Regions from separate parts of the Polymorphospora sp. A560 genome, predicted to be linked through region 2. Evidence: riboswitches for the same ligand, from Rfam matches in the RefSeq annotation. Region 2 holds a riboswitch; each other region holds the start of a gene.
The links. A riboswitch is a leader RNA that binds a small molecule or an ion and turns the genes downstream of it on or off. The one in region 2 is predicted to bind cobalamin.
Positions count from the first base shown of each region.

Region 1: it holds a riboswitch for cobalamin, as region 2 does, so the genes downstream of both, QCD66_RS19955 (ribonucleoside-diphosphate reductase subunit alpha) here and QCD66_RS03140 (peptidase) in region 2, are expected to answer to the same signal.
Region 3: it holds a riboswitch for cobalamin, as region 2 does, so the genes downstream of both, metE (5-methyltetrahydropteroyltriglutamate--homocysteine S-methyltransferase) here and QCD66_RS03140 (peptidase) in region 2, are expected to answer to the same signal.

Region 1 covers NZ_CP122282.1:4,468,628-4,475,640, reverse strand. Annotated here, with positions in the region: gene QCD66_RS19965 (discoidin domain-containing protein) at 1-2,000, opposite strand, end outside; gene QCD66_RS19960 (hypothetical protein) at 2,197-3,315, opposite strand; cobalamin riboswitch at 3,433-3,666, shown strand; gene QCD66_RS19955 (ribonucleoside-diphosphate reductase subunit alpha) at 3,795-6,209, shown strand; gene QCD66_RS19950 (ribonucleotide-diphosphate reductase subunit beta) at 6,230-7,013, shown strand, end outside.
Region 2 covers NZ_CP122282.1:674,970-681,982, forward strand. Annotated here, with positions in the region: gene QCD66_RS03125 (family 43 glycosylhydrolase) at 181-1,641, shown strand; gene QCD66_RS03130 (YfbM family protein) at 1,658-2,149, opposite strand; gene QCD66_RS03135 (hypothetical protein) at 2,260-2,751, opposite strand; gene QCD66_RS03140 (peptidase) at 2,742-3,788, opposite strand; cobalamin riboswitch at 3,897-4,036, opposite strand; gene QCD66_RS03145 (class I SAM-dependent methyltransferase) at 4,419-5,084, shown strand; gene QCD66_RS03150 (class I adenylate-forming enzyme family protein) at 5,081-6,556, shown strand; gene QCD66_RS03155 (alpha/beta fold hydrolase) at 6,553-7,013, shown strand, end outside.
Region 3 covers NZ_CP122282.1:5,206,601-5,213,613, forward strand. Annotated here, with positions in the region: gene tnpB (IS607 family element RNA-guided endonuclease TnpB) at 1-881, shown strand, start outside; gene QCD66_RS23100 (hypothetical protein) at 894-1,025, opposite strand; gene QCD66_RS23105 (MerR family transcriptional regulator) at 1,022-1,459, opposite strand; gene QCD66_RS23110 (hypothetical protein) at 1,456-1,797, opposite strand; gene QCD66_RS23115 (class I SAM-dependent methyltransferase) at 1,953-2,612, opposite strand; cobalamin riboswitch at 2,719-2,931, shown strand; gene metE (5-methyltetrahydropteroyltriglutamate--homocysteine S-methyltransferase) at 3,047-5,284, shown strand; gene QCD66_RS23125 (hypothetical protein) at 5,376-5,843, opposite strand; gene QCD66_RS23130 (WxL protein peptidoglycan domain-containing protein) at 5,840-6,901, opposite strand; gene QCD66_RS23135 (Ig-like domain repeat protein) at 6,986-7,013, opposite strand, start outside.

The DNA.
Region 1 (7,013 bases), 3.8 Mb from region 2:
TGGCCGTCGACCTTGAAGGTGATGCCGCGGCTGTCCCACTCGGCCGACCACACGTGGTAGTCGTTGGCGAAGTCGACGCCGCCGGGTGCCGGATACTTCAGGCCGTAGCCGCCGGCGCCGTTGTACTGCGGGGCGTGCAGCGTCGAGTAGCCCTCCAGGGTGTTGCGGCCGAGCACCTCCATGATGTCGATCTCGCCGTTGTACGGCCACGGCCGGCCGGTGAGGAAGTCGGCGCCCATCATCCAGAACGCCGGCCACAGGCCGTTGCCCTTGGGCACCTTGACCCGGGCCTCGATGCGGCCGTACTGGACGTGGAACTTGTTGCCGGTGTTCATCCGGTGCGAGGTGTACTCGCGCCCGCCGGCGCTCTGCCGCCGGGCCTCCAGCACCAGCGAGCCGGTGCCGTCCATCGACACGTTGTCGTTGTTGGTGTAGTACTGCAACTCGTTGTTCTGGCCGGTGCCCGGGTCGATCGTCCACTTCGTCGGGTCGGGCTTGCTGCCGGCCGGACCGTTGAACTCGTCGCTCCACACCAGACGCGTCGCCGGGAAGACCGGGTCCGGCGGCATCGGTGGCGGGGCGACCGGGTTGCCGCCGGTGCCGTACACCCGGAACTCGTAGAGCGAGTAGCCGTACGGGGTGGCCCGCGCGGTGCCGTACATCCGCACGTAGCGGCCGGTGCCGGTGGTGTTGATGGTCTCCTTGAAGCCCCGGCCGCTGGTCGTCGAGTAGATCGTGGTCCAGGTGGTCGCGTTCGGCGAGACCTGGATCTGGTACGACGTCGCGTAGGCCGGGTCCCACTGGAGCACGACCTGGGTGATGGTGGCGGTCGCGCCGAGGTCGACGTAGATCCAGCCGGGGTCGACCCAGCCGGTGGTGGAACTGGTCGCCCAGCGGGTCGCCGGGTCGTTGTCGAAGGCCCGGGCCGGCACACACTCGTAGCAGTTGACGTCGCTCTGGTCGGAGGAGGCGACGGCGGGCTTCTGGTACGACAACAGCCGGCTGCCGCCCGGCGGGGGAGTGGTCGGCGGCGGCGTCGTGGGTGGCGGGGTGGTCGGCGGCGGGGTGCCGGTGGTGCCGGTGCGGATCTGGAACTCCCACAGCGAGTAGCCGTACGGGGTGGCCCGGGTGGTGCCGTGCACCCGGACGAACCGCCCCGACCCGGTGACGGTGAGGTTCTGCACGCCGCCGGTGCCGTTCGTCGTGGTGTGGACGGTGGTCCAGGTGTTGCCGTCGGCGGAGGTCTGGATCGTGAAGGCGACGCCGTACGCCGCCTCCCAGTTCAGGGTCACGCCGCAGATCGCCTGGGTGCTGCCGAGGTCGACGCGCAGCCACTGCGGGTCGGCGGCGGCGCTGGACCAGCGGGTGCCGGTGTTGCCGTCGACGGCCGCGCTGGCCGGGTAGGCGCCGGACTCGACCGAGGAGGCGAGTGCCGGGCGGCCCTGGGCGGCGTTGGTGGTGCCGCAGCCGCCGGGTGCGCTGCCGCCGTACACCTGGAACTCGAACAGCGACACGCCCCAGGCGGTGGCCCGCCTCGTGGTGTGCAGCCGTACGTAGCGGGCGGTGCCGGCCACGGTCAGGCTCTGGTCGCCGCCGGTGCCGCCGACGGTGGTGTGTGCCGTGGTCCAGGAGGAGCCGTCGGTCGACAGTTGGATGGTGAAGTCGCTGGCGTACGCGGTCTCCCAGCGCAGCGCGACCCGGCTGACCGCGACCGGTGAGCCGAGGTCGACGCGTAGCCACTGCGGGTCGGCGGCGGCGCTGGACCAGCGGGTGCCGTTGTCGCCGTCGACGGCGGCGGAGGCCGGGAACGCGATCGACTCGGTCGACGACGCGGTGACCGGCCGGCCCTGCGAGAGCAGGATCTCCGCCGCGCTGGCGGTCACTGTGGTGGCCACGACGTATCCGCCGAGCAGGGCGACGAGGGCGGCGCCCAGGGCGCCGAGGCGTAGCCAGGTGGGGCGGGCGGGCCATCGGCCGGTCGGGGGCGGGGTGGGACGCATGGCAGCTCCTCTTCGACAGGGCGTGGTGTGTCGACCCGGTTACCAACCGATGACGACCGCATGAGAGAGCGCTCTCTTAATCGGACACTCTGAACCGTGTTTCGAGGTATGTCAATGCCTAGTCAACGCTCGGGGAGCGCTCCCCGACAAGATCAACTATGCTGACGGCCGGTTCCCGGCGCCGGGCGGGGTGGTTTCAGGAGCCGTCGGGCAGCGCGGCCGCGTCGCGGGTGGCGTACGGGGCACGGTCGGCCGCCACCAGCAGCACCCCGATCGTCAGCCCGGTCGCCGACCCGACGGCCGCGTACAGCGAGTCGGTGTCGGCCGAGTTGACCGGGACACTGCCGGCGAGCGCGGTCGGCAGGGTCGCGATCGGCGTACCGAACATCAGCAGGAACAGCCAGAACATCGTCAGCACCGGATAGCCGATGGCCAGGAGGATGATCGTCGCGCCCTGCGCGTCCCACGCGGGCCGGCCGGCGGGCCAGCGCGCGGACAGCAGCGAGAGCCCGGCCAGCAGCACCACCCCGAGCAGCAGCGACGGACCCAGCCGCTCGTACGGCTCGACCAGCCGGATCCAGGCCGCACCGGCCGCGCCGAGCGCCAGCACGGCCGTGGCCGGCGCCAGCCGGCGGAGCAGGTGGTTCGGGATGGCCCGGTCGGCCGCCACGGTGCCGACACCGGCCGGTGCCGTCAGGACACCGGCGGCGAGCGCCGAACCGACCGTCAGCACGAGCAGTGTCCCGCTGACCGTGAGCGCGGCCGGCGTGAGCGCCGGCTCGGTGTCGGTCGGGGATTCGATGAGCGCCGCCAGCGGTGTCAGGGCCACGCCGACCGCGGCGGCGACGACCAGCGCCCGGCGGTCGGGACGGCGGGACCGTCGCCCGGTCGCCGCGACCGTGCCCACGGCCAGGCAACCGAGCACCGCCAGCGCGGTGGCCGCCGGCCAGCCGGCCAGGTCGGAGCGGTCCAGCGCCACGTCGGCGCCGATCCAGAGCAGGCCGGCGGTGACACCGGTCCGGGTGGCCCGCCGATCCCCACGAGCGGCCAGGACCAGCCCGAGTATGACCGCGACGATGGCCATGAAGCGCAGGTCGCGCACCCAGTAGGTGTTGTTCTCCGCGTACGCGTCCGGGCCGCTCGGCTCGGTGAGCGGCTGCAACACCGCCAGCCCGACCGCCCAGCCGACCGCTGCCGCGGCGGCGGCCACGATGCCGGCCAGCGACACGGCGCCCGCCGGCGACACGATGCCGGACCGGCGTGGGGCCTCGGTCGGGGGCGGGGGTTCGGACCCGCGTCGCCATCCTGCGCGCACGCGTGGACCGTACCGCACCGCGGTCGGTTCCGGGGCGCCCCCCGGCTCGGTCGTTTCGTGTCTCACGCGACACGCCGCGCCTAGATGTTGGGTGTGACTTTTGCGGGTCCCCTATATATGGTGTCCCCCGTAGCTGGTTCGGCCGCCCGTCCGGGGCGGTCGAGGCAAGAGGGAACCCGGTGCGAGTCCGGGACTGCCCCGCAGCGGTGAGTGGGAACGACAGCCGTCAGAAGCACTGGGCGCCACCCGGCCACGAGCCGGGCCGCCTGGGAAGCGACGGCCGGTAGGCGAACGCGGAGACTCCGCGCCGGCCCACGAGTCCGAAGACCTGCCAGCACACCGCGCACGCCCGTGCGCGGTGGTCCGAGGCCGCGCGGGACGGCCGACGCCATCGTGATCCTCGCCGGCCCGGCGGGGCCGTCGGTGTCGTCCGCGCGCCGCCATCCGGACCCCTGGACCGAAGTCGCGAGGAGAGTGTTGTGACGGTCACCGAGGTCGCCCCGGCACCGGCGGACGCCGGAGCGCCCGCTGCCAGGCGGACCCAGATGCAGGTGCGCAAACGTAACGGCTCGACCGAGCCGGTCGACGTCAACAAGATCGTCCGGGCCGTCGACCGGTGGGCCGACGACCTCGCCGACGTCGACCCGCTGCGGGTCGCGACCAGGACGATCAGCGGCCTGTACGACGGCGCCACCACCGCCGAACTCGACCGGCTGTCGATCCAGATCGCCGCCGAGATGATCGGCGAGGAACCGCAGTACTCGCGTCTCGCCGCCCGGCTGCTCGGCGCCTACGTCGACAAGGAGGTACGCGGCCAGGGCATCGCCTCGTTCAGCCAGGCGATCCGGCTCGGCCACGCCGAGGGGCTGATCGGCGACGAGACCGCCGAGTTCGTCCGGATCAACGCCCGCAAGCTCGACGACGCCATCGACCCCGACGGGCACCTGCGGTTCGAGTACTTCGGACTGCGCACCGTCTACGACCGCTACCTGCTGCGGCACCCGACCAGCCGGCTGGTCGTGGAGACCCCGCAGTACTGGCTGCTGCGGGTCGCCTGCGGACTGTCCACCAACCCGGCCGAGGCGATCGCCTTCTACCGGCTGATGTCGTCGCTGGCCTACCTGCCCAGCTCGCCGACGCTGTTCAACTCCGGCACCCGGCACACCCAGATGTCGTCGTGCTATCTCGTCGACTCGCCGCGCGACGAACTCGGCTCCATCTACGAGCGCTACGCCCAGGTCGCGCACCTGTCGAAGTTCGCCGGCGGGATCGGCATCTCGTGGTCCCGGGTCCGCTCGCGGGGAGCGCTGATCCGGGGCACCAACGGCAAGTCCAACGGCATCGTCCCGTTCCTGCGTACCCTGGACGCCTCGGTCGCCGCGGTCAACCAGGGTGGCCGACGCAAGGGCGCCGCCTGCGTCTACCTCGAACCGTGGCACCCCGACATCGAGGAGTTCCTCGAGCTGCGCGACAACACCGGCGAGGACGCCCGCCGTACCCACAACCTGAACCTCGCCAACTGGATCCCCGACGAGTTCATGCGCCGGGTCGAGGCCGACGGGGTCTGGTCGCTCTTCGACCCCGACGAGGTACCGGAACTGCCCGACCTGTGGGGCGAGGAGTTCGACGCCGCCTACCGCGCCGCCGAGGCCGACGGCCGCCACGTGCGCCAGGTCAAGGCCCGCGACCTGTACGGCCGGATGATGCGCACCCTCGCCCAGACCGGCAACGGCTGGATGACCTTCAAGGACGCCGCCAACCGGCTGTGCAACCAGACCGCCGAACCCGGCAACGTGGTGCACCTGTCCAACCTGTGCACCGAGATCATCGAGGTCTCCAGCGACACCGAGACCGCCGTGTGCAACCTCGGCTCGGTCAACCTGGCCGCCCACGTCGCCGGCGACGACATGGACTGGCCGAAGCTGCGCGCCACCGTACGCACCGCGGTCACCTTCCTCGACCGGGTCATCGACATCAACTACTACCCGAGCCCGGCGGCGGCGGCGAGCAACCCCCGCTGGCGCCCGGTCGGCCTCGGCGTCATGGGCCTGCAGGACGTCTTCTTCGCGCTCCGGCTGCCGTTCGACGCGCCCGCCGCCCGGGAACTGTCCACCCGGATCGCCGAGGAGATCTACCTGACCGCCCTGGAGACCTCCGCCGACCTCGCCGAGCGCGCCGGCCCGCACCCGGCGTACGGCCAGACCCGCGCCGCCCGCGGCGACCTCCAGCCCGACCTGTGGGGGGTCACCCCGACCCAGACCGACCGCTGGGCCGCGCTTCGCGAGCGCGTCTCCCGCTACGGCCTGCGCAACTCGCTGCTCGTCGCGATCGCCCCGACGGCCACCATCGCCTCGATCGCCGGCTGCTACGAGTGCGTCGAGCCGCAGGTCTCCAACCTGTTCAAGCGCGAGACGCTGTCCGGCGAGTTCCTCCAGATCAACACCGCGCTCGTCGGTGAGCTGAAGGCCCGGGGGCTGTGGACCGAGCCGGTCCGGGCGGCGATCCGCCGCGCCGAGGGCTCCGTGCAGGGCATCGCCGAACTGCCCGGGGACGTCCGCGAACTCTTCCGCACCGCCTGGGAGCTGCCGCAGCGGGCGCTGATCGACCTCGCCGCCGAGCGGTCGCCGTACATCGACCAGAGTCAGTCACTGAACCTGTTCATGAGCGCACCCAGCATCGGCAAGCTCAGCTCGATGTACCTCTACGCCTGGAAGTCCGGGCTGAAGACGACGTACTACCTGCGGTCGCGACCGGCGACCCGGATCCAGCAGGCGACCGTCGCGGTCACCCGCCCGGACGCCGCCATCCCGGCGCCGGCCGTGATCGTGCCGCCCGTCGACGAGGCGCTCGCCTGCTCCCTGGAGAACCCCGAGTCCTGCGAGGCCTGCCAGTGACCACCGAAACCCGTACCCCGATGCTGCTCGACCCGGGCATGGACCTGACCCTGCGACCGATGCGCTACCCGCACTTCTTCGACCGGTACCGCGACGCGATCAAGAACACCTGGACCGTCGAGGAGGTCGACCTGCACTCCGACCTCGCCGACCTGGCCAAGCTGTCGCCGGCCGAACGGCACCTGGTGAGCCGGCTCGTCGCGTTCTTCGCCACCGGCGACACGATCGTCGCCAACAACCTGGTGATCAACCTCTACCAGCACGTCAACTCCCCGGAGGGCCGGCTCTACCTGTCCCGGCAGCTATTCGAGGAGGCGGTGCACGTCCAGTTCTACCTGAACCTGCTCGACACGTACGTGCCCGACGACGAGGAGCGGTTCGCCGCGTTCGCCGCCATCGAGAACATCCCGTCGATCCGGCGCAAGGCCGAGTTCTGCTTCCGCTGGATCGACTCGATCTTCGAGCTGCGTGAGCTGCGGACCCGGGAGGACCGGCGGGCGTTCCTGCTCAACCTGATCTGCTTCGCCGCCTGCATCGAGGGCCTGTTCTTCTACGGCGCCTTCGCGTACGTCTACTTCCTGCGCTCGCGCGGCCTGCTCAACGGCCTGGCCTCCGGCACCAACTGGGTGTTCCGCGACGAGTCGATGCACATGGCGTTCGCGTTCGACGTGGTCGAGACCGTACGCCGCGAGGAACCCGATCTGTTCGACGACGACCTCGCCGAACAGGTCCGGCGGATGCTCGCCGAGGCGGTCGAGTGCGAGGTGCAGTTCGCCGAGGATCTCCTCGACGGCGGGGTGTCCG
Region 2 (7,013 bases):
CCGGTCAGTGTTGGTCGAACAGGATTGCTGGTGGATCTACCTGCTTGGACATGGGATGGAGTGGCAACTAAGTCGTCCGGAACGCTTGATAAGCATCGATGTTAGCCTTCACAATGCTGGCGGCTACCAGTGATCGGCGGGCCGCATCCGCCGCCGACCGGACCGTACGAGGAGACGCCGATGACCAGTCCCGCCGCGCCGCGCCGCGCCGGTCTCGTCCGCCGGGTCGCCACCGCGACAGTGCTCGCCGTGCTGGCGAGCCTGCTGCCGGCGGCACCGGCCCCCGCCGCCCCGGCGGTCAACCACACCAACCCGCTGGTCGCCCAGCGGGCCGACCCGCACATCGTCAGGCACACCGACGGCTACTACTACCTGACCGCCACGGTGCCCGAGTACGACCGCATCGTGCTGCGCCGCGCCACCACCCTGCAAGGGCTCTCCACCGCCCCGGAGACCACGATCTGGCGCCGGCACACCAGCGGCGAGATGAGCGCCCACATCTGGGCACCGGAGATCCACTTCATCAACGGCCGGTGGTACGTCTACTTCGCCGCCGGCCGGGCCGACGACATCTGGCGGATCCGGATGTACGTGCTGGAGAACTCCGCCGCGAACCCGCTCGGCGGCTCGTGGACCGAACGCGGCCGGATCACCACGCCGTGGGACACCTTCGCCCTGGACGCCTCGACGTTCGTCGCCGGCGGGGTGCGCTACCTGACCTGGGCGCAGCAGGAGCCGGGGATCGCCACCAACTCCAACCTCTACCTGGCGCGGATGGGCGCCGACCCGTGGACGATCACCGGCCCGGTGACCCGGCTGACCGTGCCGACGTACGACTGGGAGACCCGGGGCTTCCGGGTGGCCGAGGGACCGGCGGTGATCCAGCGCAACGGCCGGATCTTCCTGACCTACTCGGCCAGCGCGACAGATGCCAACTACTGTCTCGGCCTGCTGACCGCCGCCGCGACGGCGGACCTGCTCAACCCGGCGTCCTGGACGAAGAGCCCGACCCCGGTCTTCGCCAGCAACGCCGCCACCGGCCAGTACGGTCCCGGCCACAACTCGTTCACCACGTCCGACGACGGGCAGAGCGACATCCTCGTCTACCACGACCGCAACTACCGGGACATCAGCGGCGACCCGCTCAACGACCCGAACCGGCGGACCCGTATCCAGAAGCTGTACTGGAACGCCGACGGCACGCCCAACTTCGGCATCCCGGTCCCCGACGGCGCGACCCCGGTACGGCTGCGTTCGCACGACCTCCCCGCCAACTTCGTCCGCCACTCCGCCTACCGGGGCCGGGTCGAGCCGAACGTGACGAACCTGGCCGACTCCCAGTTCCGGATCGTCACCGGCCTGGCCGGCGCCGGGTCGGTGTCGTTGGAGTCGACCAACTTCCCCGGCCACTACCTGCGGCACCGCAACTACGAGATCCACCTGGAGCGCGACGACGGCTCGGCCCTGTTCCGGGCCGACGCGAGCTTCGTACGCCGGCCCGGACTGGCCGACGGTGCCGGGATCTCGCTCGAATCGGGGAACTTCCCCGGCCGGTACGTCCGCCACCGCACCGGGCTGCTGTTCATCGAGCCGGTGGGCACGGCCGCCGAACGGGGGTCGGCAACGTTCCACCTGGAGTGACAGCGGTCGCTGACGCTCACTGGTCGACGGTGAAGATCACGTGCTTGCCGTCGCGGGCGGCGCGCTGGAAGAAGGCCACGAGATCGGTGAAGTTCGCCCAGGTGTATTCGAAGTCCTCGGCGCCGTGGTTCACGCCGTAGTCCTCGACGTCGATCGCCCGGTAGCCGGCGAGCAGCCGGTCGCGGTCGACCGGGACGAGCGCTTCGGCGACGTCGCGTACCCGGTCCGGGGTGAGGAGGCCGACGATGTAGTCGTCGTCCTCGTGGACCTGGAGACCGCCGAGGACCGCCGCGTTGAGGGGATAGTCGCCGTTGTCGTAGCCGAGCAGGCCGTCGGTCAGGCAGCGGTGGATCGCGTCCCAGGCCTTGTCGGTCTCGCAGTGGTCGACCTCGTCCCAGGCCTCCTCGATCCCGGTGACGATCGCCATCACCGCCGCGTCGTCGTCGGCCGACAGCAGCCGGGCCGCCGCCTCCTCGTCGATCGCGAAGTGCACACCGAGACTGCTCATGACCCGTTCTCCTCCACCGGAACCCGAAATGCCTGGCGGGAGGGTACGGGACCGGGCCGACACATCCGGGCCGGGCGGGGGGAAGCCGCCCGGCCCGGATCGTCAGCGGATCACGGGGGCGAGATGCCCGGGGCCGCGCCGGACCCGAACGACCATCCCTCCACAGTGCCCGGTGCCGGGTTGTAGCTGCTGGCGCCGAGCGTGCTGTACGACCAGCTGCCGCCGGCCGGCGCGTGCCAGTACGACCAGTACGCGCTGGCCGGCGGGGTGTTGACGCACGGTTCGGTGGCAGCGGTCGGCAGCCCGTCGAGGCGGCAGACGAACGCCAGCCCCCACCGGGCCGTACCGGTGACGGCGAAGCCGGCGCCCTGGAGGGCGGCCAGCCCGGTGGCCGGGTCGCCGGGCGCGCACCGTACCTCGATCGACCCGCCGAAGGCGGTGAAGTCGACGACGACCGTGACGCCGGTCGTCCCGACGCAGGCCGCGGCGTGCGCGGCCCGGGGTGCCGGCTCGGCGACGGTGAGGCCGGCGGTCAGCACCAGGAGCGCGGCGAGGGTCGCGGCCCAGCGTCGGGTCCGCGCGATCGCCGTACTCACCGGCACGCCAGGGTGGGCGCGGCGCCGCGGGCGCCGGTGGCGGAGAGCTTCGCGAAGCCGACCGCGGCCAGCCCCGGGACGGCCTGGGCGGTGGCCCGGGGTGCGGTGGCCGGGTCGAAGCCGGCGCCGGTGTACGCGACCGCGCCACGGTCGGCCACCGGGCCGGAGCAGCCGACCTGGAGCCCGAGCAGGAAGATGTTCGCCCTGGCGGCGGCGATCAGCCGCCCGCCGGCCCACAGCGCCTGGGCGGCGAGACCGGTGCTGTTGGCGTTCGGCTCGCCGGCCGCGTTGCCGAACGAGCCGTTCGCGGCCTGTACGCCGGTCAGCCAGGCGAGCCCGGCCGCCGCGTCGGCGTACCGGTCGACGGCCAGCAGGGCCTGCACGGCCAGCGCCGTCGCGTCGACGTCGCTGACGCAGGTGGCCTGCGCGAACAGCAGCGGGTAGCCGCCGTCGGCGCAGCGGCTGCCGGCCAGGAACGCGGCGGCGGTGGCGGGGGCGCCGGCCGGGGTGCGGTCGAGGGCGAGCAGAGCGAAGGACTGGCTGAAGGCGTTGCTGTAGTCGCCCCACGCGGACCGGTCGGAGAACCGGCCGGACGGGTCTTCCAGGCCGCGCAGTCGGGCGACCAGGTCGACGCCGCCGAACGCGGTCGGGTCGACACCCCGGACCTGGGCGGCGAGGGTGAGCTTGGCGGTGGCGCCGGCGTAAGCCTCGGTGCTGCCGTCGCCGACGTAGCCGGTGAGGATCTCCGGCCGGGCGAGCCAGGTGAGCGCCTTGGCGCCGTTCTCGTCGGCGACCTTGGCGGCGGCGAACGCGAAGACGGCGTCGATGGTGAGGCCCTGGTCGGGGTAGCTGACGCCGCCGAACTCGGTCTCGAAGCGCTCGCCGTCGACCATCTGCCGGGCCAGCCAGCCGGCGGCGGCGTCGGAGCGGCTCAGGGTCGGCGGGGCGGCGGCCGCGGCGGCCGGTGCCGCGACGGTCAGGGCGGCGGCGAGTACGCCGCACAGCAGGGCGGGGAGTTTGTGCCGGGATAGCGAGCGGACCATGTGTGGGCACGCCTTTCCGGCCCGAAGGTAACGAGGCCGGAGGTCCCTGCGCTCACGGTGCGCGGTGGGGATTTATCCGGACTCCGTCCCGTGGGCCACGACGGGTGAGGAGCGGGTTTGCGCGCAGGTGGGCATTCGGGCTCACCGCCGGGCACAATGCAGTGCTCGACGGCCTACCGTTGCGGGCCAGCGCCGGACTTCGACCGGACTTCCCCCACGGTGCACGCATCTTCTGTTGTGGACGGTAAGTCTTTCGGAGTCGCCCACCCGCTGTCAATCCGCTGGTGGGTGGCATGTGCCACCCCGGATGTCACCCTCCCGACAGTCACTCTCCGCAATATGGCAACGGTGCGACGGACGTGAATTCGAAGGGCCCGTATCCGTCGGGTTCGTCAGATGATCTACCCGTTTCTAACTGAATGATCATCGTCTATAGTGATGCTCGGCGACGTGGCCAGGTGGCATTGCTGCCGGGTGCATTCTTTCTGGATCTCGGCAAGCAGGGGGACCGGGTGAAACCACTGCACCACGGTCAATGTCTGGCGCGAATCCGGCCGCCCATTGTGGCGTAGCTCGGCCACCGCCCAGCCCTGACCGATCCATTGCCGTAAGGCTGATGGGGGGAGACCTGTGACCACCGAACTCTGGAATCCGGCGACCTTCGACGCGCTGCGGCGGCAACTGATCCCGTCGTTCGACCTCCTCTACGGCAGCGCGGTCAGCGTGGTCGCCATGTCGGTGCCCCGCCGGCCCCGCATCCTCGACCTGGGCGCCGGCACCGGCCTGCTCAGCGCGGCGCTGCTGGAGCGGCTGCCCGACGCCGAACTGCTCCTCGTCGACCGGTCGCAGCCGATGCTGGCCAAGGCCGTGCAGCGTTTCGAGACCGTCGAGCACGTTCGCACGCTGGTCGCCGACCTCACCGACCCGCTGCCGGTCGGCCCGTTCGACGCCGTCGTCTCCGGCCTGGCGATCCACCACCTGCCGCACGAGGGCAAGCGCGACCTGTTCGCCCGCATCCGCGACGTACTGCGCCCGGGCGGCCTGTTCGTCAACGTCGAGCAGGTGCTCGCGCCCACCCCGGCGATCGAGGCGCTCTACGACCGCCAGCACGAGAAGCACGTGCACGACTCCGAGACGCCGGCCGACGAGTGGGCCGCCGGCCGCGAGCGGATGAAGCACGACATCTGCATCGACGTCGACACCCAACTCGACTGGCTGCGGCAGGCCGGCTACGCGCAGGTCGACTGCCTGGCCAAGGACTGGCGGTTCGCCACGTACGCCGGGTGGACGGCATGACCGCCGAAGACCCGGACACGCTCTACACGGCCGTACGCGCGGTCGCCGCGGCCCGCCCCGACGCACCCGCCGTCGAGACCACGGGAGGAGACGCGGTCAGCTACACCGAACTGGTCGCGCTGGTCGACCGCCTGGCCGGCGGCCTGGCCGCCCGGGGCGTACGCGCCGACGACAGCGTCGCCTTCGCCATGCGCAACAGCATCGGATACGTCGCACTGATCATCGCCGTGGCCCGGCTCGGCGCCCGCTACGTACCGCTGATGGGCAACTTCGACGCGGCCGACCTGCGCACCGCGCTGGACCGTACCGAGCCGGTCCTGGTGGTGACCGACGGTCACCGCGAGCTGCCGCCCGGGCCGCCCACCGTGGGCCTCGACGAGCTGGGCGCCGCCGACCCGCTCGCGGAGCCCGCCACCGAGGTGCACCACCGGATCTTCCGCACCCTGTGGACCTCCGGGTCCACCGGCTTCCCGAAGCTGATGGCCTGGCGGCAGGACAAGTTCGTGCGGGAGCGCCGTCGCTGGATCGCCGACGTCGACATCCGCGACACCGACGCGTTCCTGTGCCGGCACACCCTCGACGTCGCGCACGCCACCGACCTGCACGTCTTCGCCGCGCTGCTGTCCGGGGCCCGCCTGGTGCTGGCCGACCCGGCCACCCCGGCGGACGTACTGCTGCGCCAGCTCGCCACGTACGGGATCACGGTGATGAGCGCGCTGCCGAAACACTACGAGGACCTGGTGGCGGCGGCGGACGGCGAGGTAGACCTGTCCCGGCTGCGCCGGCCGCTGTGCGGTGGCGCCTACCTGCCCCCGGCCGTCATCCGGCGGGCCGACGAGGTGCTCGGCATCCGGATCCGGCAGATCTACGGCTCCACCGAGTTCGGTCTCGCGCTGGGCAACATGACCGACGAGGTTCAGGCCGACGCCGGCATGATCCCCGTACGCGGTGTCGGCACCCGCCTGGAACCCTTCGCCGAGACGGTCGGCACCGAGCCGGACATCGGCGAGCTGGTCCTGAAGTCGGACTGCACCAGCGAGGGCTACCTCGGCAACGACGAGGCCAACGCCCGCACCTTCCGCACCCCCGAGTTCTGGACCGGCGACGTGGCCCGCCGCGGACCCGACGGCTCCTACCGCATCCTGGGCCGGGTCTCCGAGGCGCTGGCCACCCCGGCCGGGCCGGTGCTCGCCCCGATGCTCGACGACGAGATCGCCGGCACCGGCGCCGTCGACACCGCGGTCTGCCTCGCCGTCCACCCCGGACGGTACGCCGCCCAGGTCGCCGTCGCGGTCCGGCCCGCCACCGGCCGGTCCACCGACGAGGTCGGCAAGATCGTGGAGGACGTCCTGCGCGCCCACGGGCTGGACGGCACCGTCCGGTTCGTCGACGAGATACCCCGCACCCCGGTCGGCAAGATCGACAAACCGCTGCTGCGGCACCGCCTCGGCCTTTCCGGAGGATCCCGATGAGCATCCACCACGACCGCGGCGCCGGCCCGACCCTGCTGGTCGTACCGGGGCTGGCCGCCACCGCCGGCTTCCTCGCCGAGGCCGTCGCCGACCTCGCCGCCGACCACCGGGTGGTCACCGTCGAACTGCCCGGCCACGGCCGCAACACCGGCGGTACGGCGTCGCTGGCCGCCGCCGCCGAGGACGTGCACCGCACCGTCGAGGCGCTCGACCTGCGCGACGTGACGCTGCTCGGCTGGTCGCTCGGCGCCACCGTCGCGTACGGCTACCTCGAACGCTTCGGTGCCGCCCGGACCGCCGGGCTGGTCTCCGTCGAGCAGACCCCGTGCCTCGTCGGCGACGACGGCTGGCCCTTCCCGGCCTTCGGCAACCTGACCACCGCCGCCGCCGCGCAGTTCGGACAGGCCATCGCCGCCGACTACGGCGCGTTCGCCGACAACCTGGTCCGCGGCTCGTT
Region 3 (7,013 bases), 3.6 Mb from region 2:
AACTGGCCCGCCGCCTCGAGGTGGGCACGGCGCGGATCATGTCCGCGACCGTGCGTCGTGACGGCGGACGCTGGCACGTGTCGTTCACCGTCGAGGTCGAGCGCACCGCCTGTACTCCGGTCCGGCCGGGCACCGTGGTCGGCGTGGATGTCGGTATCAGGCACCTCGCGGTGCTGTCCACCGGGGAGCTGGTCGACAACCCGCGCCATCTCGCCGCTGTGCAGACCCGGCTGCGGCAGCTCGGCCGGGCGCTGTCCCGCAAGATTGGCCCGGACCGGCGCGCCGGCCGACGTGCGTCGAAGCGGTGGGAACGTGCGGCGGCCCGGCTCGGCCGGGCACACGCCCGGGTGGCGAACCTGCGCCGCGACGGGCTGCACAAGCTGACCACCCGCGTCGCCGCCACTGTCGGCACGGTCGTGGTCGAGGACCTCAACGTCTCGGGCATGCTCGCCAACCGCAAGCTGGCCAGGCATGTCGCCGACGCTGGTTTCGCGGAGATCCGCCGCCAGTTGGCGTACAAGACCTTGTGGAACGGTGGCCGGCTGCTGATCGCCGATCGCTGGTATCCATCCTCGAAGACCTGCTCGGGCTGCGGCACGGTGAAAACCAAGCTGGCCCTGTCCGAGCGTGAGTACGTGTGTCAGGCGTGTGGTTTGGTCATCGACCGCGACCACAACGCCGCCGCGAATCTGGCCGCCCTGGCGGCTGAGTTCGACACTGCCGGGAGTGGCCCGGTGGCAGCACGTGGAGCCGACCAGAAGACCCGCGTACGCGGGCGGGTGGCCGTGAAGCGTGAACCCGGCACGACACCAGTCGGTCAGACCGGGACCGTCCCGCCGCAAGGCAGGACTACCAATCGTGAGCTCACCAAAGCTCACTGAGAGGTAACGGGATCACGCAGCAGGCGGCGCGCAGGCGAGGGCGGCGGGACCGCCGGTGATCTTGCTGCGGGTGGGCGGGTCGCCGTCCGTCCGGTGCGGCTTGTGCCCGGGGCGACCGGCGGACGGCGGGACGGTCTGGTTCACGCGGGGTCTCCGTCGGGGTCGGCGGCGCTGCCTATGGTCAGGAACGGGATCGGGCAGTCGGCGCAGGTGCAGTCGGTGAGGCTGTCGCAGCGGGCGTCGACGACCTCGACCAGGGTCGTCCGGATGGCGTTCAGGTCGGCGATCCGCGCGTCGATCTCGGCGATCTTGTCGATCGCGCGCTGTCGCAGGTCGGCGGTCGGGTGCCGGCGGCGGCCGGTGTCGAGAAGGTCGGCCACCTCGTCGAGGGTGAATCCGAGCCGCTGCGCCGCCTTGATCACCTGGAGCAGGGCGACGGTGTCCGGCGGGTAGAGCCGGTGGCCGCCGTTGGAGCGGGCCGGTTCGGCGAGCAGGCCCCGGCGCTCGTAGTAGCGCAGGGTCTGGATGTTCACCCCGGCCTGTTCGGCGACCTCGCCGCTGCGTAGCCCGGGGGTCACCGGGCCGGCCCGGGCGCGGCCGCGGCGGCCCGGCCGACCAGGGACCGCAGTACGTCGGCGTGGCCGGGTGGCACCCGCACGTCGAGGGTCAGCGGGCTGCCGTCGTGGGCCGGGCTGACGGTGAAGGTGAAGAACGAGCAGCAGCTCGCTTCGCGTGCGGTGAGGTCCCTTACCGCCGTTTCGAGGTCGGGCGGGCCGGCCAGGCGAAGTCGGGCGTGGGTCGGGGTGAGCGACTCGACGGCGCGCACGGCGGTGGTGAGCAGGGCGTCGAACTCGGCCAGCCGGGGCGGCCGGTCGGCGGTGGGCAGGCTACAGGCGTCCGGGACGACAAACGGCATCACAGCCTCCTCGTACGGGCGGTTCCGGTGCCGGGTCGGCGCCGGCCATCCGACGGTAAGCCTGTACCCGGGTACCGGATGCAACAGCCCGGACCGCCGCGCGCCCTCACCCGCGCGCCCGACGGGTCGGCGCCACCCGTCGGGCCGGCGGCCGGTCAGGGCAGTGACGGCTCCCGTCGCGCCCGCAGGACGATGTCGTTGCGGTGGTGCGTCCCCGGCGGCGCGGGAACCGTCCGTGGCCGGATCTCGTCGACCAGGACGGCCCAGTCGTCGTCGAGCAGCCCGGCGACCTCCCCGGGCTGGTAGAAGTCGGCCGGGTCGACGTCGAGGTCGTGCCGCGGCGGAAGATCGGCCAGATCGTGACTGACGACGAGCAGGGTTCCGCCGGGTGCGACCGTGGCCAGCAGGCCGCGCAGTACGGCGTGGCCCGGTTCGCGGCGCAGCGGGAAGTACTGGGCCGAGACCAGGTCGAACGGGCCGGCCGGTGGTGGCTCGGTGGCCAGGTCGACCCGGGTCCACGTCACCCGGCCGGTGTCGTCCCCGGCCGCGGCGCGGCGCAGGGCCACGTCCGAGATGTCGACTCCGGTCACCTGCCAGCCGCGCCGGGCCAGCCAGAGCGCGTCGGCACCCTCGCCGCAGCCGAGGTCGAGGGTGCGCCCCGGCCGCAGGTCGGCCACCTCGGCGACGAGGACGCCGTTGGGGTTGCCGCTGAAGAGCTGTTCCCGGCTGAGGTACCTGTCGTCCCAGAACTTCGCGTCCATGGTTACCACCCTCGGTTCGTCGGTGCCGGAGGTGACCGCCTCCGGCGCCAACATGCCGCACCCCGGACGGGTTGACAAAGAAGTTTGCGGAAACCGCAAAGTAGCACCCCGCCGTCCCGTACGTCGGACACCCTCACCCGGACACCGCCCGAAGGCCCGTACGATGGCGGACGGTGCTGGTTCGCCCGACCCGTGAGGGTGGGGCGTCGTAAGAGGGAACCCGGTGCGAGACCGGGACTGCCCCGCAGCGGTGAGTGGGAACGACCGCCGTCATCAGAGCACTGGACCGCGAGGTCTGGGAAGCGACGGCCAGTAGGCGACCATCGGGTCACGCCCACGAGTCCGAAGACCTGCCAGCGCCGCGCACGCCGCCGGTGTGCGCCGCCGGCGGCCTCTCGGGAGGGCCAGGGCGGAAGCCGGTACCGACCCGTACCCTGCCTTCCCCCTCCCGTGCCCCGCCGGGCACCTCGAGGGGAAGGACCCATCCGTTGAGCACCGCATTCGGCCAGAGCACCGTGCTCGGCTATCCGCGCATCGGCACCAACCGGGAGCTGAAGAGGGCCGTCGAGGCCTACTGGGCCGGCACCGTCGACGCCGGCGAACTGGAGCGCACCGCCGCCGGGCTACGCGCCGAGGTCTGGCGGACGCTGCGGGACGCCCGTCTCGACGCGATCCCGTCGAACACCTTCTCCTACTACGACCACGTGCTCGACACCGCCGTCGCCGTCGGCGCGGTTCCGGACCGGTTCGCCCGGCTCGGACTGTCCGAGCTGGACACCTACTTCGCCATGGCCCGTGGCGTCGACGCCGAGCCGGCGCTGGAACTCACCAAGTGGTTCGACACCAACTACCACTACCTGGTGCCGGAGATCGGCCCGGACACCGCCTTCGTCGCCGACCCGGCCAAGGCGCTACGCGAATACGGCGAGGCCCGCGAATTGGGCATCACCACCCGGCCGGTGCTGGTCGGGCCGGCCACGTTCCTGCTGCTGGCCAAGGGCGACGATCCGTTCGCCCGCCTCGACGACCTGGTCGAGGCGTACGCCGGGATCCTCACCGCCCTGGCCGACGCCGGGGTGGCCTGGGTGCAGCTGGACGAGCCCGCGTACGTCGCCGACCGCGCCCCGGCGGAGATCGACGCGCTGCGCCGCGCCTACACCCGGCTCGGTGGGACCGAACACCGGCCACGGATCTTCGTGGCCACCTACTTCGGCGAGCTGGGCGAGGCCCTGCCGGCCCTGCTGGACACGCCGGTCGAGGCGATCGGCGTGGACCTGGTCGCCGGGCGGGGCAACCTCGACCGGCTCGCCGCCGCGGGGCCACTGCGCGGCAGGACCATCGTCGCCGGCCTGGTCGACGGACGGAACATCTGGCGTACCGACCTGCGTGCCGCGGCGGCCGCCGGGGCGGCGGTCGCCGGGCTCGCCGACCACGTCGCCGTCGCCACGTCCTGCTCGTTGCTGCACGTCCCGGTCGACCTGTCCGTCGAGACCCGCCTCGACCCGCACCTGTACGAGCGGCTCGCGTTCGCCCGGCAGAAGGTGGACGAGGTCGTCCTGCTCGGCCGCGCGGTGCGCGACGGCACCGGGCACCTGCCGGCACCGCCGCGCCCGGCGCCGGCGGCGTGGCGGCACGACGACGTACGGGCCCGGCTCGCCGCGCTCGGTCCCGCCGACCGGCGGCGCGGCGACCACGCCGACCGGGCCGCCCGCCAGCAGGAGCGGCTGGGGCTGCCGGAGCTGCCGACCACCACCATCGGGTCGTTCCCGCAGACCGTCGAGCTGCGTAGGGCGCGCGCCGCCCACCGGGCCGGCACCCTCGACGAGGCCGGCTACACCCGGCGGATGCGTGCCGAGGTCGAGCACGTCATCCGGCTCCAGGAGCGGCTCGGTCTGGACGTGCTCGTGCACGGCGAGCCGGAACGCAACGACATGGTGCAGTACTTCGGCGAGCAACTCGACGGGTTCGCCGCCACCGAGCACGGCTGGGTGCAGTCCTACGGCTCCCGCTGCGTACGTCCGCCCATCATCTACGGCGATGTCGCCCGCAAGGCGCCGATGACCGTGGCGTGGTCCACGTACGCCCAGTCGCTGACCAGCCGGCCGGTCAAGGGCATGCTCACCGGCCCGGTCACCATCCTCGCCTGGTCGTTCGTCCGCGCCGACCAGCCGCTGGCCGACACCGCCGACCAGGTCGCGCTCGCCCTGCGGGACGAGTGCCACGACCTGGAGGCGGCCGGGATCAGGGTCATCCAGGTCGACGAGCCGGCGCTGCGGGAAACCCTGCCTCTGCGCGGGGCCGACCAGAGGACCTACCTGGACTGGGCGGTGGCGGCCTTCCGCCTGGCCACCAGCGGCGTCGCCGACGACACCCAGATCCACACCCACCTGTGCTACTCCGAGTTCGGCGAGGTGATCACCGCGATCGACGCCCTCGACGCGGACGTGACCAGCATCGAGGCGTCCCGTTCGAAGATGGAGGTCCTCGACGACCTCGCCGCGGTCGGCTACCGCCGGGGTGTCGGCCCCGGGGTGTGGGACATCCACTCGCCACGGGTGCCGTCCCACGCCGAGGTGGTCGAGGCGCTGCGCCGCGCCGTCGCGGCCGTACCGGCCCGGCGGGTGTGGGTCAACCCGGACTGCGGCCTGAAGACCCGCGGCTATCCCGAGGTCGAGGCGTCGCTGCGGCACCTGGTCGCGGCCGCCGCCGAGGTACGCGGCAACTGACGGCACCGGGTCGGGCGGGCTCTCCGGTCCGCCCGGCCGGACGCCGGCGACCTCGACGCACGGCACGGCGTCCGAAACGGCCCCCGCGGATTCACCTGCGGCGGCTGAGCGTACGCAGTCCGGCGCCGGCGCCGACCAGGGCCGCGCCGAGGACCAGGATGCCGCCGATGGCGAGCCCGGTCTGCGGGAGCCGGCCGCCGGGATCGGGTGACGCCGACGGGGTCGGCGGCGCGGGGGTGCCGGTCGGCACAGGGCCGGGGGTCCCGGTGGGGGTCGGTTCAGGGCCGGTGGGGGTGGGTCCGGGCGTGGTCGGCGCCGGTGCGATCGACACCGTGACCTCCGTCCGGCGCGCGGTCCCGGAGTCCGGCGCCGCCGACCCGGCCCGCAATCCGCCGGCCAGCGGTGTCCCGAGGGCGGCCGAGACCACGGCCGGCGGCACGGGCGCGGCCGGCGCGGAGGTGGCCGCACCGGTCATCCCGGCGGTGAGAAGGAGCCCCACCGCGATCCGCGGGACGGCCGCCCGGCTGGCCGGGCGCGGGGCGCGGCCGGCCGGTGTCATGACGCCACCGGCCGGACGGTCGGCGCCGCCTCCGGCGCGGCGTCGAAGCCGCCGGCGGCGACGATGCGGTGCCAGCGCCTGTTCCGCAGCCACCAGCCGAGCAGCAGCACCCCGGCCAGCAGCAGCCCGGCCGCCAGCGGCCACGGCACCGCCCACAGCGCCGAGTCGCGGCTCAGCGAGGGCAGCGGTCCGCCGCTCTCCTGCGGGTTGACGGTGACGGTCGTGGTCAGCAGGCCGGCCGGGAACACGCCGGGGAACCGTTGCGTCAGCCGCAGTTCCGAGTCGGGCAGCAGCTCGGGGATGTCGATGACCTCGCTGTTGGCGACACGTATCCCGAACGGTCCGGTGACCTGGACCCGGGCCTTGCCGGAGAAGCGGACGTTGCCGTCGTTGGCGATCCGGTACGTCACCGTCATGTCGCCGCCGAGCGACAGCGGCGGGTTGGCATAGTCGACGTCCAGGGCGCTGATCAGGGCGGCCGGTTCGACCGGGCCGGCGACCCGCAGGTAGATCCGGGCGGCGATGCGTCGCTCGACGTTGACGGTCTGCCCGTCCTCCTGCCGTTCCTCGGTGTTGACCGAGGCGATCAGGCCGCCGATGTGGTCGCCGGGGCTCGCGTTGGCCGGTACCGCCAGTTCGAACGGGACGTCGGCCCGCTTGCCGGCCGGCACCGTGTACGACTTCTTCGGCAGGGTGACCCAGCTCCCGACGCCGGTGGCCGGCTCGTCGGCGGTCAGCAGGGCGAATCCGCCGTCCGGGGCGGTGAACGCGTCGGTCGCGTACACGTTGACGGTCAGCGGCTTTCCGGTGAGGTTGCTGACCGCGACCCAGTCGGTGATCTTCTCCTCGGGGTTGAGCTCGTACGCGAACTCGTTGCGGCCGTTGGGTCCGCGCGGGCTCGACGGCTGCACGCTCCACCGGAACTCCTCGGCCGGGGCGTACCCGGGCAGCGCCGGTGGCGGGGCGGGCGCGGCGGCGGCCGGACCGGTGGCGCCGAGGATGACGGCCGACCCGACGAGCAGCCGGACGACCAGGCGGGTGGCACGGGAGTGGGTCATGTCAGCGGCTCCGTGGAGTCGGTCCGGCAACGGTGGTGGGGATGCCGGGCCCGGCGGGCCCGGCATCCCCCGGTCGCGGAAAGGTCAGGCCAGGGTCAGGGTCAGGGTCGCC